3 regions of the Faecalicoccus sp. genome follow, and region 1 is predicted to be linked to each of the others. Evidence: a T-box and tRNA genes for the amino acid it is inferred to sense, from the RefSeq annotation. Region 1 holds a T-box; the other regions hold tRNA genes.
The links. The T-box of region 1 lies ahead of leuS (leucine--tRNA ligase). A T-box ahead of a tRNA ligase gene usually reads a tRNA of that ligase, here a tRNA-Leu.
Positions count from the first base shown of each region.

Region 1 (4,294 bases):
GAAGTGTGCAGTCCCATGGTAAAAAAACGTACGAACTCTTCATCCATATGACATAGCTGCAAAGCTTGTATCATCGTATTTCCCTGATGAAGAGCTTTTTGTATTTGTATGGCCAAAGGATGATACAAGCTTTTTGGATGAATCTGACAAAGCATCTCAATACATTCCATCGTGGAAAGACCGTAGCCTAAAAAAGCGGACATTAAAAGAGAAAAGTGCAAAGAAATAACTTTACGAAAGAGCGTAAATCGACAGAAAATGGTAAATAAAAGTTCTGTTTTCTTTTGCGTATAAACAATCAGGAAAGATATTAAAAATACAAAGATCAAAAAGAGAAGCAGGGAAAACACAAATTGTAAGATCGATAAAAACAGGAAAACTTGTTTTGATGCCAGTTGAGACATAGCCGGAAGGATCATTTCTTGAAAAAAGAGGATTATTCCAAAGCTGAATAAAAATAGAAAAGCTGGATAAATACTTGTCTTTATCAGTTCCTTGATCCAACCTTTGCCAACATCATCGATTTCATTGGCACAATGAATGGCTTCTTTAAAAGGCAGTCGATCCTTTAGGATTCTTAAGATCTGAAAGTAATTTTCTTTTCCGTTTGTCAGGATGGAAACTAGTTTTTCTCCTTCGTTTAATTTTGCCAGAATGTTTTTTTGGCATCGAAAACAAATCTCGATCATAAAAGTTGTATCCAATCCCTTATTTAATAAAAGACTGAATTGAACAAGTTCTTCTTTAGAGATTTTGCAGGTCAAATCGTGCTTGCGGATCTTGAATCCTTTGGGTATCCAAAGCTTCCTGAATCTCGTTAGAGAGCGTTTTAAAGCCTTTAGGATAGGCTTTATGTTCCAGGGCATATTGAAGATCTTGCCCGGATAAAATTTCATAGATACACTCCTTTCCGTTGGGGCTTTGATATAGTCTTTGTCCGATCAATGCCGTCAATGTGTTTTTTAAATCATAGGTGGGTACAGATAGATCTTCTAAGCGTTGTATGGCCTCTAACGCATTGGATGCATGCAGTGTGGTAAAGGCAAGGGAGCCTGTCAGGGCACAGCGAACGACCATTTTGGCTGTGTAACTGTTTCGTGTTTCTCCGATAAAGATCACATCCGGATCGTGACGAAGAAGTTCTTCAATTCCTTTTTCATATGTAAAGCCTAATTCTTCATTGATCTGTAACTGTAAATAAGATGGATCCTGAATTTCAATCGGGTCTTCCAACGATACGACCTTGTGCATGGAACGTTGTGCAATCGCATGTAAAATGGCATGTAACGTGGTGGTTTTACCGGAATTGGTCGGTCCACAGGCAATCACTAGTCCACGTCTTGCGTGAATCAGGCTTTCCAGGAACATTTGATGTTCCTTTTTTGAAGTTAGTCTTTCTATCGGAAGATGAATGCCTGTATGCAAAAGACGAATAACACCGGTCTGCAGGTGCTTATTGGGAATTAAGCTAAAGCGACAGTATAAAACCTGAGAACCTAGCTTCCAGCTGAATTGGCCATTTTGAGGGATGTATGGATTTGTCAGATCAAAACCGGATATAAACTTCACATACTCAAAAAGGGATTCATCCCAGAGATCTTGTACAAGCTCTACCATTTGCTCATAGATACGTAACTGAATGGATAAAGTATGCCGATGGAGCGTTAAATGGATATCGCTTGCGTTTTTTTGTGTGGCATACGTTAAAAGCTGTTCTAATTTTTCTTGCATGTTCATACTATTTAATACGTAAAAAAATCGAAAAACTATGAAAAAAAAATTAAAAAAATTTTAAAAAGTTGTTTGAAGTGTTTTCTAGACTAGAAATGAAGGTTGACTTACAAAATGAAATAATGATATGATTCAAAGCGTAAAAGCGATGAATTAGAGTAGTAGAAGAGAAAGTCGTTTAGAGAGCTGCTGGCTGGTGAAAAGCAGTGGATCGTATCTTTGAACTCGCTAAGGAGCTGATAAGTAATGTTATCCGTAGTTTCTGCGATAAAGAAAAAAAGAGGGCACAGATCGTTTCTGTGAACTAAGGTGGTACCGCGTCATTTAACGTCCTTAGAAGAGGGCGTTTTTTTATTGAAGGAGGAGAAAAGAGATGTACGATCATCAGTCCATTGAAAAGAAATGGCAAAAGCGATGGCTGGAAGAAAAGACATTCCGTTGTGATACTTCCGATTTTTCCAAGCCTAAATATTATGTACTGGATATGTTTCCGTATCCGAGTGGAAATGGTCTTCATGTAGGACATCCGGAGGGATATACCGCAACCGATATCATTGCCCGTAAAAAACGTATGGAGGGGTATAATGTTCTGCACCCGATGGGATGGGATGCCTTTGGTCTTCCGGCAGAGCAGTTTGCCTTACAGACAGGGCATCATCCGGCTGAATTTACCAAGAAAAACATCAATCATTTTAGAGAGCAGATTCAGTCTTTGGGATTCAGCTACGATTGGGATCGCGAAATCAGTACAGCTGATCCATCGTACTACAAATGGACACAGTGGATCTTTACACAGCTGTATAAAAAAGGGTTGGCATATGTCGATGAAATTCCGGTCAACTGGTGTCCGGAGTTAAAAACGGTTTTGGCCAACGAAGAAGTTATTGACGGCAAAAGTGAAAGAGGTGGCTATCCGGTCATCCGTAAACCGATGCGTCAATGGGTATTAAAGATTACAGCCTATGCAGAAAGATTGTTGAAAGATCTGGATGAAGTGGATTGGCCGACTTCCACTAAAGAGATGCAGAGAAACTGGATCGGTAAATCGCAGGGGGCCAATGTCATCTTTAAGATTGATGGCCATGATAAAGAATTTACGGTCTTTACAACGCGTTGTGATACTTTGTTTGGGGCTACGTATTGTGTTATGGCACCGGAGCATCCGTTTGTATCCGATATTACGACTCCGGAACAAAAGGAAGCCGTTGAAGCCTACCAAAAGCTATGTCAGACAAAATCCGATCTGGAAAGAACAGATTTGAACAAAGATAAGACCGGTGTATTTACCGGAGCGTATGCGATCAATCCGGTCAATGGAAAAAAAGTGCCGGTCTGGATCAGTGATTATGTATTAGCCAGTTATGGAACCGGTGCGATCATGGCGGTTCCGGCACATGATACACGCGACTATGAATTTGCCAAGAAATTTGGTATAGAGATCATTCCGGTACTGGAAGGTGGAAACATCGAAGAAGAAGCCTTTACCGGAGATGGCGTACATATCAATTCCCAATGGCTGAATGGTCTAAACAAGGAAGAGGCCATTGCGAAAATGATTCAGTGGCTGGAAGAAAACAAGGCTGGGGAAGCCAAGGTTACTTACAAGTTAAGAGACTGGTTGTTCTCTCGTCAGCGTTACTGGGGCGAACCGATTCCGATCGTTCATATGGAAGATGGAACCATGCGTACTGTAGATGTGGATGAGCTGCCGTTAGAACTGCCGGCAACGACAAACTTTAAACCAAGCGATACCGGTGAAAGTCCGTTGGCACATTGTACCGACTGGTTATCGGTTGAGATTGATGGTGTTAAGGGAACCAGAGAAACCAATACGATGCCACAGTGGGCTGGAAGCTGCTGGTATTATATTCGCTATATTGATCCAAAAAACGATAAAGCCATTGGGGATCCAAAGCTGCTGGAGCACTGGTTACCGGTTGATTTGTATGTCGGTGGTGCAGAACATGCGGTATTGCACCTATTATATGCGCGCTTCTGGCATAAGGTACTTTATGATTGTGGTGTTGTGAAGTCAAAAGAACCGTTCCAGAAATTGTTCCATCAAGGTATGATCTTAGGCTCTAACGGTGAAAAGATGTCAAAATCACGTGGCAATGTCATCAATCCGGATGAAATCGTGGCCAGTCATGGAGCGGATGCTTTGCGTGTATATGAGATGTTTATGGGACCATTGGAAGCGGCTTTACCTTGGTCAACGACCGGGCTGGATGGAACGCGTAAATGGTTGGAGCGTGTCAATCGTTTCTATACAGAGGTGGCAGAATTCACCGAAGAAAACGATCATCGTTTAGATCGTGTTTACCATGCGACTGTCAAGAAAGTGACAAATGATATCGATACGTTAAACTTTAATACAGCGATTTCTCAAATGATGATCTTCATCAATGAATGTTACAAGACAAAAACGATCTATCGCCCTTATGCGATTGGTTTCTTAAAGATGTTTGCCTGCTTTGCCCCACATTTGGGAGAAGAGCTGTGGGCAACGATCTTTGACCAGAAAGATTCCATCACTTATAAGCCATGGCCGACATATGACGAA
Region 1 is NZ_JAXKBY010000219.1:287-4,580, forward strand. Features, by position in the region: gene U0M88_RS09940 (type II secretion system F family protein) at 1-764, opposite strand, end outside; gene U0M88_RS09945 (ATPase, T2SS/T4P/T4SS family) at 745-1,737, opposite strand; T-box leader at 1,871-2,069, shown strand; gene leuS (leucine--tRNA ligase) at 2,105-4,294, shown strand, end outside.

Region 2 (4,294 bases), on a different contig from region 1:
ATTTATAAGAAATCATCTGGATTGCACGATCAAGGATACACTGGGTATGCAAGATCCTTTTTATTATCGAAATAAAGCACAGTTTCCGGTACAAGTGATCAACGATACAGTCCATATGGGGTTTTATCGACCTCATTCCAATTCTATTGTGGATTGCGATTCTTGCGTGATTCAATCAAAAGAAATCAATGAGGTTTATCAGTTTATAAAGGCAAACATGAATGTCAAAAGTGCAAAGACATTACGTCACGTACTGATACGATCCAATGCGCTAGGACAAGTGCAGATCGTTTTTATCGGCAAAGAGAATCATGTGGGTGCTCTGGCCAAGAATATTACAGAAAACTTTAATAATGTGGTATCCATCCTTTTTAATAAAAATGATCGTGAAGATAATGTGATACTGGGGGATTCTTATCGTGTGCTCTATGGTTTAGAATCAATGCGCCAGACATGTATGTCGCAAAAGATACAATTACATTTTAAATCTTTTTTTCAGGTTAATTCGAAACAGATGGAAGTTCTTTACTTGCAGGCTATTCATTTGGCAAACTTGTCCAAGGAAGATCGTGTGATTGATCTATATTCCGGCGTGGGTACGATTGGTTGTGTCATCGCGCCGTATGTCAAGAAAGTAACAGGTGTGGAAATTGTACCGGAAGCCGTGGAAAACGCAAAAAAGAATGCGCAACTCAATCAATTATCCAACATTGATTTTGTATGTGAAGATGCCAGCATCTTTGTGCAAAAATATAAAGAAGAAACAGATGTTGTCTTTGTGGATCCACCAAGAAAAGGATTAAGCGAAGCAGGTATTTGTCATATTACCGGACTGCATCCTAAACGAGTCGTCTATATTTCCTGTAATCCAAATACACTGGTAAGAGATGTAAAGTTATTTGAAAAAAGTGGATATCACTGTACGGTGGTACAGCCGGTGGATATGTTCTGTCATACCAACGGTTTAGAATGTGTTTGTCTATTGGAAAAATAAAAACCAGTCTTGTTTAAAAAGACTGGCTGTATGCGATGGTGAGGTCGCTTCGACTTGAATATACCTGTATTTATCGTATTTTCCATATACTTTGTTCCAAAAATCATGCCACGCTTAGTTTGGTTATATTATCAAATGGCATAAAATCGGCATATACATTTTAGCCGAAATTGACGTAGATAATTGAAATGGCAAGCTTTGTTTCATATTTGTAAATGCTTTAAAGCAATAATGATAAAGAATATATTAAAATCATGAGATAGATTGTTTTACTTATGATACAATGCTTTCGTTGCGCTACACCCTCCTGCACTCTAACGAGAAGGGAGGTGAACTCGTTGCAGGAGATATTACTATCCATTTTAATTTCTGTTATCGCAGGTGTGACTTGCCACCTCATCTGTGAACGGCTCGACAGAAGAGAAAAGTAGTGCAATGAGCCAAAAGCCCAAGGAACTGCCATTCCAAGGGTTTTTTATTCAAGATAAAAAAAGCACCCTCTGCCAAGGGTGTTTTTTTCTCGTTACAGGCTTACTATCCATTTTGCCTACTTGAATTATAGCATGTTTAAACATGGTGTCAAATATATTAAAAGACTTGTTAATCACACTCAATTTCGTCACCGCTATATTTCGCGATTTTGTCACCTCCCTGTATTCTATTTTTGGAGGTGATTTTGTAATGCTTACAAAAGATAAGCAGGCTGCTTTATTTCTGCTAAAAGATAAAGCGAATGGAGTTATCAATGACTTCTACTCGTCCATAGCGCAGCAGACTGGATTTTCCGAACTTGGAGGAAACTTCTTCTATGGTATAACCAGTACGACTTATTCTAATATCTCTTAAAACTTTACCAATTTTCTCTTTGTCTGTCATATGATTACACCTCCATCCTTACAGATACAATATATTATAAATGTTTGCTAAAGGCTAACAACCGTTTTTAAAATAATTAAAAAAAGTGGCTAAACTACGCCACTTATATGCCATTATGCTATAAAAGCCTTTATATAAAACATTGGTGAGGCCGATGCGACTTGAACGCACACGAGCTAAGCTCACTACCCCCTCAAAGTAGCGTGTCTGCCGATTCCACCACGGCCTCATTTGCTTTCTTATTATAGCGAAGAATGATGTCTTTGACAAACAAAATCGGTATGACTTTTACGACAAGAGGCATTTATGGTAAAATAATTCTTGTATATCAAGTGAGGATATGAAAATGAAAAATAAAAAGATGTTACAAAAAGTATTGTATGGTTTATCATTGCTTGCATTAGTTTATACAGGCTATGTATTATTCTATACGTATGATTCGGTTACACAGTATTATACGGCATATGGCTCTTCAGCTCCGGTTTCACAAATCGTTAATAACTTGATCAGCAGTGCCTTTGCTCCTTTTATGTTTGCCATCGTTCTTTATGTATTAGCGGTGATTTTGGGAATGGTCGATTCTTTGACACAAGAATTTGAGATCGTAGCTGAAGATCAACCAGATTCTGTTCCTGAACAAAAAGAGGTAAAGGAAGAAACAAAAGAAGAACCGAAAGAAGAGACAAAAGAGGAAGAAAAGCCTACAGAAACGAAGGAAGATTAAGAAAAGTTCAGATTTTCTGAACTTTTTTAATAGTTTTTTGATTTTTTTTCGTAATAAATAATAGGGTAATCAATTTTAAGGATGTGGAGGAGATAATGTTACGAAAGAAAATTAAAATAACAATTTGGTTGGTTTTCAGTTTTTGTATGCTGATGACACAAAGTTTATCTGTATTGGCACAAAGTCCGGCAATCGTTCATGTAGAAGCGCCAACAGGAGTGCATGTCGATCCTAATGATAAGTGGGCTATCGGTACGACACGACCGACGGCTTCCGGCTATAGTTCCAGTTATTATTCAAAATTAAGTATAAATGGACAAAAAGTGTATTGTCTTCAACCTTTGGCATCGATTGCCAATGGAAATGGAGGCTATACTGCCATGGATTTGGCCAGCTATTTTGGGAATGCTGCTTTGACAAAGAAGTTGGAATGGATTTCCAGTTTGGGTTATGGTTATAAAAACGATACAAGCTTAGAGATGGATTTTGCCACACAGATTCGAATCTGGCAGGAGATTACACCGGGTTTGATCACGCACATTCACCCAGAAATCCAAAGTAAGATTGATTTGATCAATCAGCGCTTACATGTCATGGAAACACCGGTTTCCTTTCAGGGGCAGGATATCACCTTATATGGACATGGAAAAGAGTTTGCCAAGACTCTAACGGATCAAAATCATGTATTTGAAAACTACATTCTAGATCAAAGCTCTTTAAAAATGGAACGAGATGGAAATCAGGTTCGTGTGTGGATGGATGAAGAAGATGGTTTGCAGGGAAGTGCTTCTATGCATTGTTTCTATGTCCCTCAGGGAACCAGTATTGCCTATAAGAACCCTTATGGCTATCAGGAGGTTGGATATATTACCGGTGGTTCTTCGCAGACGCTTCGTTTGCATGCGCATGTGCGATTGGGTAGCATTCAGATCACAAAAGGGGATCAGGAAACCGGTACACGCGCACAGGGAGAAGCTACTTTGGTCGGTGCTCAATATTTGGTAATCGATGATAAAACCGGAAAGCCGATAGGTACACTGACCATTCAGGATGATCTGCAAAGTAATATACTCGATCAGCTTCCTTCGGATCGAACATACTCGATCAAAGAAATCAAAGCACCAAAGGGATATCAGTTGAATACTAAAATCATCACGGCGGATGTAAAGGCACAACAAGATGTTCGACTCTCGGTTGCGGATGCTGTTGTGACCGGAAGATTTCAATTAAAAAAGATTATCACGGATGCGAGTACAACGGAGATCGTAAAACCCGAGGCTAATGCACAGTTTGGTGTTGTGCTTAAGAAGTATGTGGATCAATATGGAAGCATACAGGAGGCTTTGAAGCATAAAGATACATTTACCGATCACGAATGGGATCTGTTGCATACTGATGAAAAAGGAAATGCCACCAGTCGAGAGCTTGCTTATGGAACGTATCTGATTCAACAGTTGACCGGGGCAAAGGAAACGGATATCTTAAAAGGACCATTCACTTTTACAGTGGATGAAAATGAAAAGGAACCGATGGAATATACGATCAATAATCGACCAAGCGATTATTATTTACGACTTGTCAAAAAGGATAAGGATACCAAAAAAGAAATCATATATTCCGGGGCACGATTTCAGATCTTTGATCAAAATTATCAAAAAGTCACCATGAAGATTGGTTCGAAAATCTTCGATACTTTTGAA
Region 2 is NZ_JAXKBY010000078.1:5,230-9,523, reverse strand. Features, by position in the region: gene rlmD (23S rRNA (uracil(1939)-C(5))-methyltransferase RlmD) at 1-994, shown strand, start outside; gene U0M88_RS03940 (hypothetical protein) at 1,712-1,870, opposite strand; tRNA gene U0M88_RS03935 (tRNA-Leu) at 2,014-2,099, opposite strand; gene U0M88_RS03930 (hypothetical protein) at 2,217-2,594, shown strand; gene U0M88_RS03925 (SpaA isopeptide-forming pilin-related protein) at 2,690-4,294, shown strand, end outside.
Region 2: it has a tRNA-Leu gene. The T-box ahead of leuS (leucine--tRNA ligase) is inferred to sense a tRNA for this amino acid. The anticodon was not compared.

Region 3 (4,294 bases), on a different contig from region 1:
TTACATTATCCATGACACTGGCAGATTGTAAAGCCTGTCTGGGTTTGGAATGATAGGTCAATTCCCCATTATAGTCATCTTCCAGAATTAAAAAGCTTTTATCATAGGATAGATGTAAGATCGTATCCCGCATAGAATTCGAAAGTGGTGCAAAATCACGTCCAAAACAAGCCGTATTGATATATAAAATATCAATATCCAGTAAAGATAATTCCTCTATATATCTTTCTTTGGATAAAAAGTGACAATCAAATCCAAAGGATGTAAACACATGGTTGACTTCTTTGGATACACCTTCTTCCATTGCGATCGAAACCGGTTTTTCCAACAGTGAACAAAAATCAAACAACAATGATTGAAATCCAGATCCTACTAAAATCTGAGCACCAGTCGCCAAGATTCCTCGATTATGATAAGCATACTCACTAAGGGCGGTCCGCAATTCTTGTTCGCCCTGTTTATCTCCATAGGTTGAAATCAACGGCGTATCTTGGAAGACATCTTTCATATATCGTTTCCAGATTCTAAGATCAAAGCTATCCTGACTGACGGCATGACTTCTAAAATCATATAAGTATTGTTTCGGTATGTCTGAATTTGAAACCTCTGCTATGATTTGTTGGCGATGAAGCTGATAAGGCTTGATATCCACGATAAATCCCTTTTGTGCCTCGCTGATAATATAACCATCCAATACTAGTTGTTCATAACCTCTTTCAATGCTCGTTTTTGAAAAGCCGAAGATCTGCACACTTTTACGAATACTGGGAAGTGCATCTCCGTATTTTAAATATCCTTTTTTGATATCCTCTACAAATTTGTTATAGACCTGCATATATCGTTTCATAAACTGTCCCCTTAAAATTTAACATAATTGTATATTTTATAAAAGACACTTTATTCGTAAAATAGAGACAAAGGAAGGAATGAGATAGATATGAAAACAAACAAACAAATTCAACAAATTGTGCTCAGTGCCTTAGGAATTGCCATTGTATTTGTCGCAACGATCTTGATTCGTATTCCCAATGCGATGCAGGGATATGTTAATATGGGTGATGGATTTATCCTTTTATTTGCTTCTATTTTAAATCCCGGTTTATCATTTCTTGTTGGTGGCTTAGGCAGCGGTTTGGCGGATGTGGCCGGAGGCTATGGTTACTACTTTATTTTCACCCTGATCATTAAAGGGCTGGAAGGCTTTATCGTTGCCTACCTGTTACAAAAAAATGATCGGCCGATGTATCGCATACTTTGGTACCTGATTGGCTCTATGATCATGATCGGTGGTTATTTTATAGCCGATTCAATTGTCAACCAAAGTGTATGGTTAGGTCTTGCCAGTGTATGGGGTAACTTATTTCAGGCTGTCATGGGATTTCTGGTTGCGATCGTTGGCTACCCTCTTTTATCAAAACTTCATATGGTATCTTCTGAAAAAGCCACACATTAACGTGTGACTTTTTTTGTGATAATAAAAAAGAACAAATCCATATGATTTGTTCTAATCTTTTAAATGGTCCCCGAGGCCAGACTCGAACTGGCACGGTATCGCTACCGGTGGATTTTGAGTCCACTGCGTCTACCAATTTCACCACCCGGGGAAATCTCTTTATCGCTGTTGCTTGTCTATTATAACGAATTCAAAAATAGAAATCAATACCTTTTTTTGAAAAGCTGAAAACAAGCCGAAGAAGCATTTGAAAATTCCACTGAATTTCTCTATAATGGGCCTATGGAAAAAGTACTAGTTGGATTAAGCGGCGGCGTAGATTCTGCCATTGCCGCCTATATATTAAAAGAACAAGGTTATGATGTAACATGTTGTTTCATGCGAAATTGGGATGCGTTTGCCAATAATGATATTGAAGGCAATCCTACCATACAAAATGATGTATGCCCGCAGGAGCAGGACTACATGGATGCCAAGGCGGTGGCTGAACATTTAGACCTGCCGTTATTACGTGTTGATTTTATTAAAGAATATTGGGATTCTGTTTTTCAAACCTTCTTAAATGAATATGAAAAAGGACGTACACCCAATCCGGATATTCTTTGTAATAAATATATTAAGTTTGATGCTTTTTTTGACTATGCCATGAAACATGGATTTGATAAAGTGGCTACCGGCCACTATTGTTCAAACGAAACCAAAGATGGCTTTACCTATCTTACACGTGCTGCCGATCAAAACAAAGATCAAACTTACTTTTTGTGTCAGGTTCCGGAAAAAGCATTGGCAAAAACGCTATTCCCCATTGGAAATCTAATCAAGCCGGAAGTTCGAAAACTGGCCGATCAGCTGCATTTAGAAAGTGTTGCCACAAAAAAAGACAGTACCGGAATTTGTTTTATCGGTGAAAGAAATTTCAGACAGTTTCTTTCCAACTACCTTCCCAATAAAGAAGGTGATATCGTAGATATCGACACCGGAAAGAAGATTGCCAGACACTGTGGTGTTCTATACTATACGATCGGTCAAAGAAAAGGACTTCATATCGACCATGAAAAAGGCCCGTGGTTTGTCTGTGGAAAGGATGTTCACAAAAACATTCTCTTTGTATGTCATACCGATCATAGAGAATGGCTCTATTCGGATTCCTGTATCGTTAAAGGTATTAACTGGTTAGTACCGGACTTAAAAGAAATTCCGACCAAGCTGACCTGTAAGTTTCGATATCGTCAGGCTGATCAGGATATTGAAATCGTTTCTTTTGACAAAGACAGTGCAATGATTCGATATCCGCAAAAGATCGCATCGGTAACCGTGGGACAGGAAGCCGTCTTCTATCACGGACATGTTTGTCTGGGTGGCGGTGTTATTGAACAAGTCTTTGCGGGTGATGAAGATTTAAACGAGAAGATTATTCAAACATATAAGGAGAAAATCAGTGGATAAACAAACCATAAAAGCCAGTTTGGATTTTATCATATTCGAAAACCAGGAAACCCACTATGTTGTGGGTTCTTTTTCTGAGACGGAAACATATCATACTTTTACCGGAGCCGGTCGCCTGCAAGATCCAATTGAGGATCAGGAGTATGAATTGGTTGGCCGCTACATTACGCATCCAAAGTATGGTTCTCAATTTCAAATATTTAGTGCACAGAAGGTTCTTCCAAAAAAAGAACGAGCTATTCTTCATTTTTTGACCAGCGATGCCTTTCCTACCATTGGTAAAAAGACAGCACAGGCAATCTATGACACATTGGGAGAGGAATGTCTGCATCACATTATCGAAGATCCTGGAAAACTCGATATGGTTCCCGGTCTAAATGCCAAAAAAAAGGAAATCATCAAGGAAGGTTTACAGTCCTTTGACGGCTTTAATGAAACTTATGTCCGTCTTATGGAACTGGGGTTGGATCAAAAAAAGATCGAACTGTTGGAACAAGCCTATGACAATGTTTTAGATGTGATTGAAGAAGATTGTTTTCGCCCTTACTATGAAATTTATGGTTTTGGCTATCGATCGGCCTTAAAGTTAGCCGATGGCCTTGAAATGGATAAAAAAGATACTCGTCGTATGGATGCCTATGTCTATGAACTGACAAGAAATCTAAGCATGGCAACCGGAAATACATATATTTTTAAGACGTCCCTTTTGGAACATTTGCCAAATTGTTCGATAGAACTGCTGGATGAAATCTTAGATCGCTTATGTCTTCATAAAAGTCTTCATGTCGATGAAAACAAAGTGTATCCGTTTGGTTTATATGATGAAGAAATTGAAATTGCCAAAATCTTATCCCATCATCAATTTAAAGTAGATACCCTTTCCAAAAAAGACTTAGATAAAAAAATAGAAGAAGTGGAATTTGCTTATAACCTTCAATACGACAGTGTACAAAAACAAGCCATTGAAACTTTTTTTAATCACAGTATTTGTATCATCAATGGTGGACCGGGTACCGGAAAAACAACGACTGTTAAAGGGATTCTGGCTTTATACAATGCCTTCTATCCGGATTCAAAGATACAGCTTTGTGCTCCAACCGGTCGTGCCAGCAAGCGTTTGAGTCAACTGGCTTATGCGGACAGTAAAACCATTCATTCCCTTTTAAAATGGAACAAAGATGATAATACCTTTGCCAAAGATGAAAACGATCCCCTAGAACTGGATGTATTGATCATCGATGAATTCAGTATGGTCGATACCCATCTTTTCTGCAGTTTATTAAAAGCCCTACCGGATCATGCACGAATATTAATGATAGGTGATGAAGATCAGCTGGAAAGTGTTGGACCGGGAAAAGTATTTGAAGATATCATTTCAAGTCAGGTCTTTCCGGT
Region 3 is NZ_JAXKBY010000021.1:4,153-8,446, reverse strand. Features, by position in the region: gene U0M88_RS00965 (aminotransferase-like domain-containing protein) at 1-847, opposite strand, end outside; gene U0M88_RS00960 (ECF transporter S component) at 938-1,453, shown strand; tRNA gene U0M88_RS00955 (tRNA-Leu) at 1,518-1,604, opposite strand; gene mnmA (tRNA 2-thiouridine(34) synthase MnmA) at 1,736-2,899, shown strand; gene recD2 (SF1B family DNA helicase RecD2) at 2,892-4,294, shown strand, end outside.
Region 3: it has a tRNA-Leu gene. The T-box ahead of leuS (leucine--tRNA ligase) is inferred to sense a tRNA for this amino acid. The anticodon was not compared.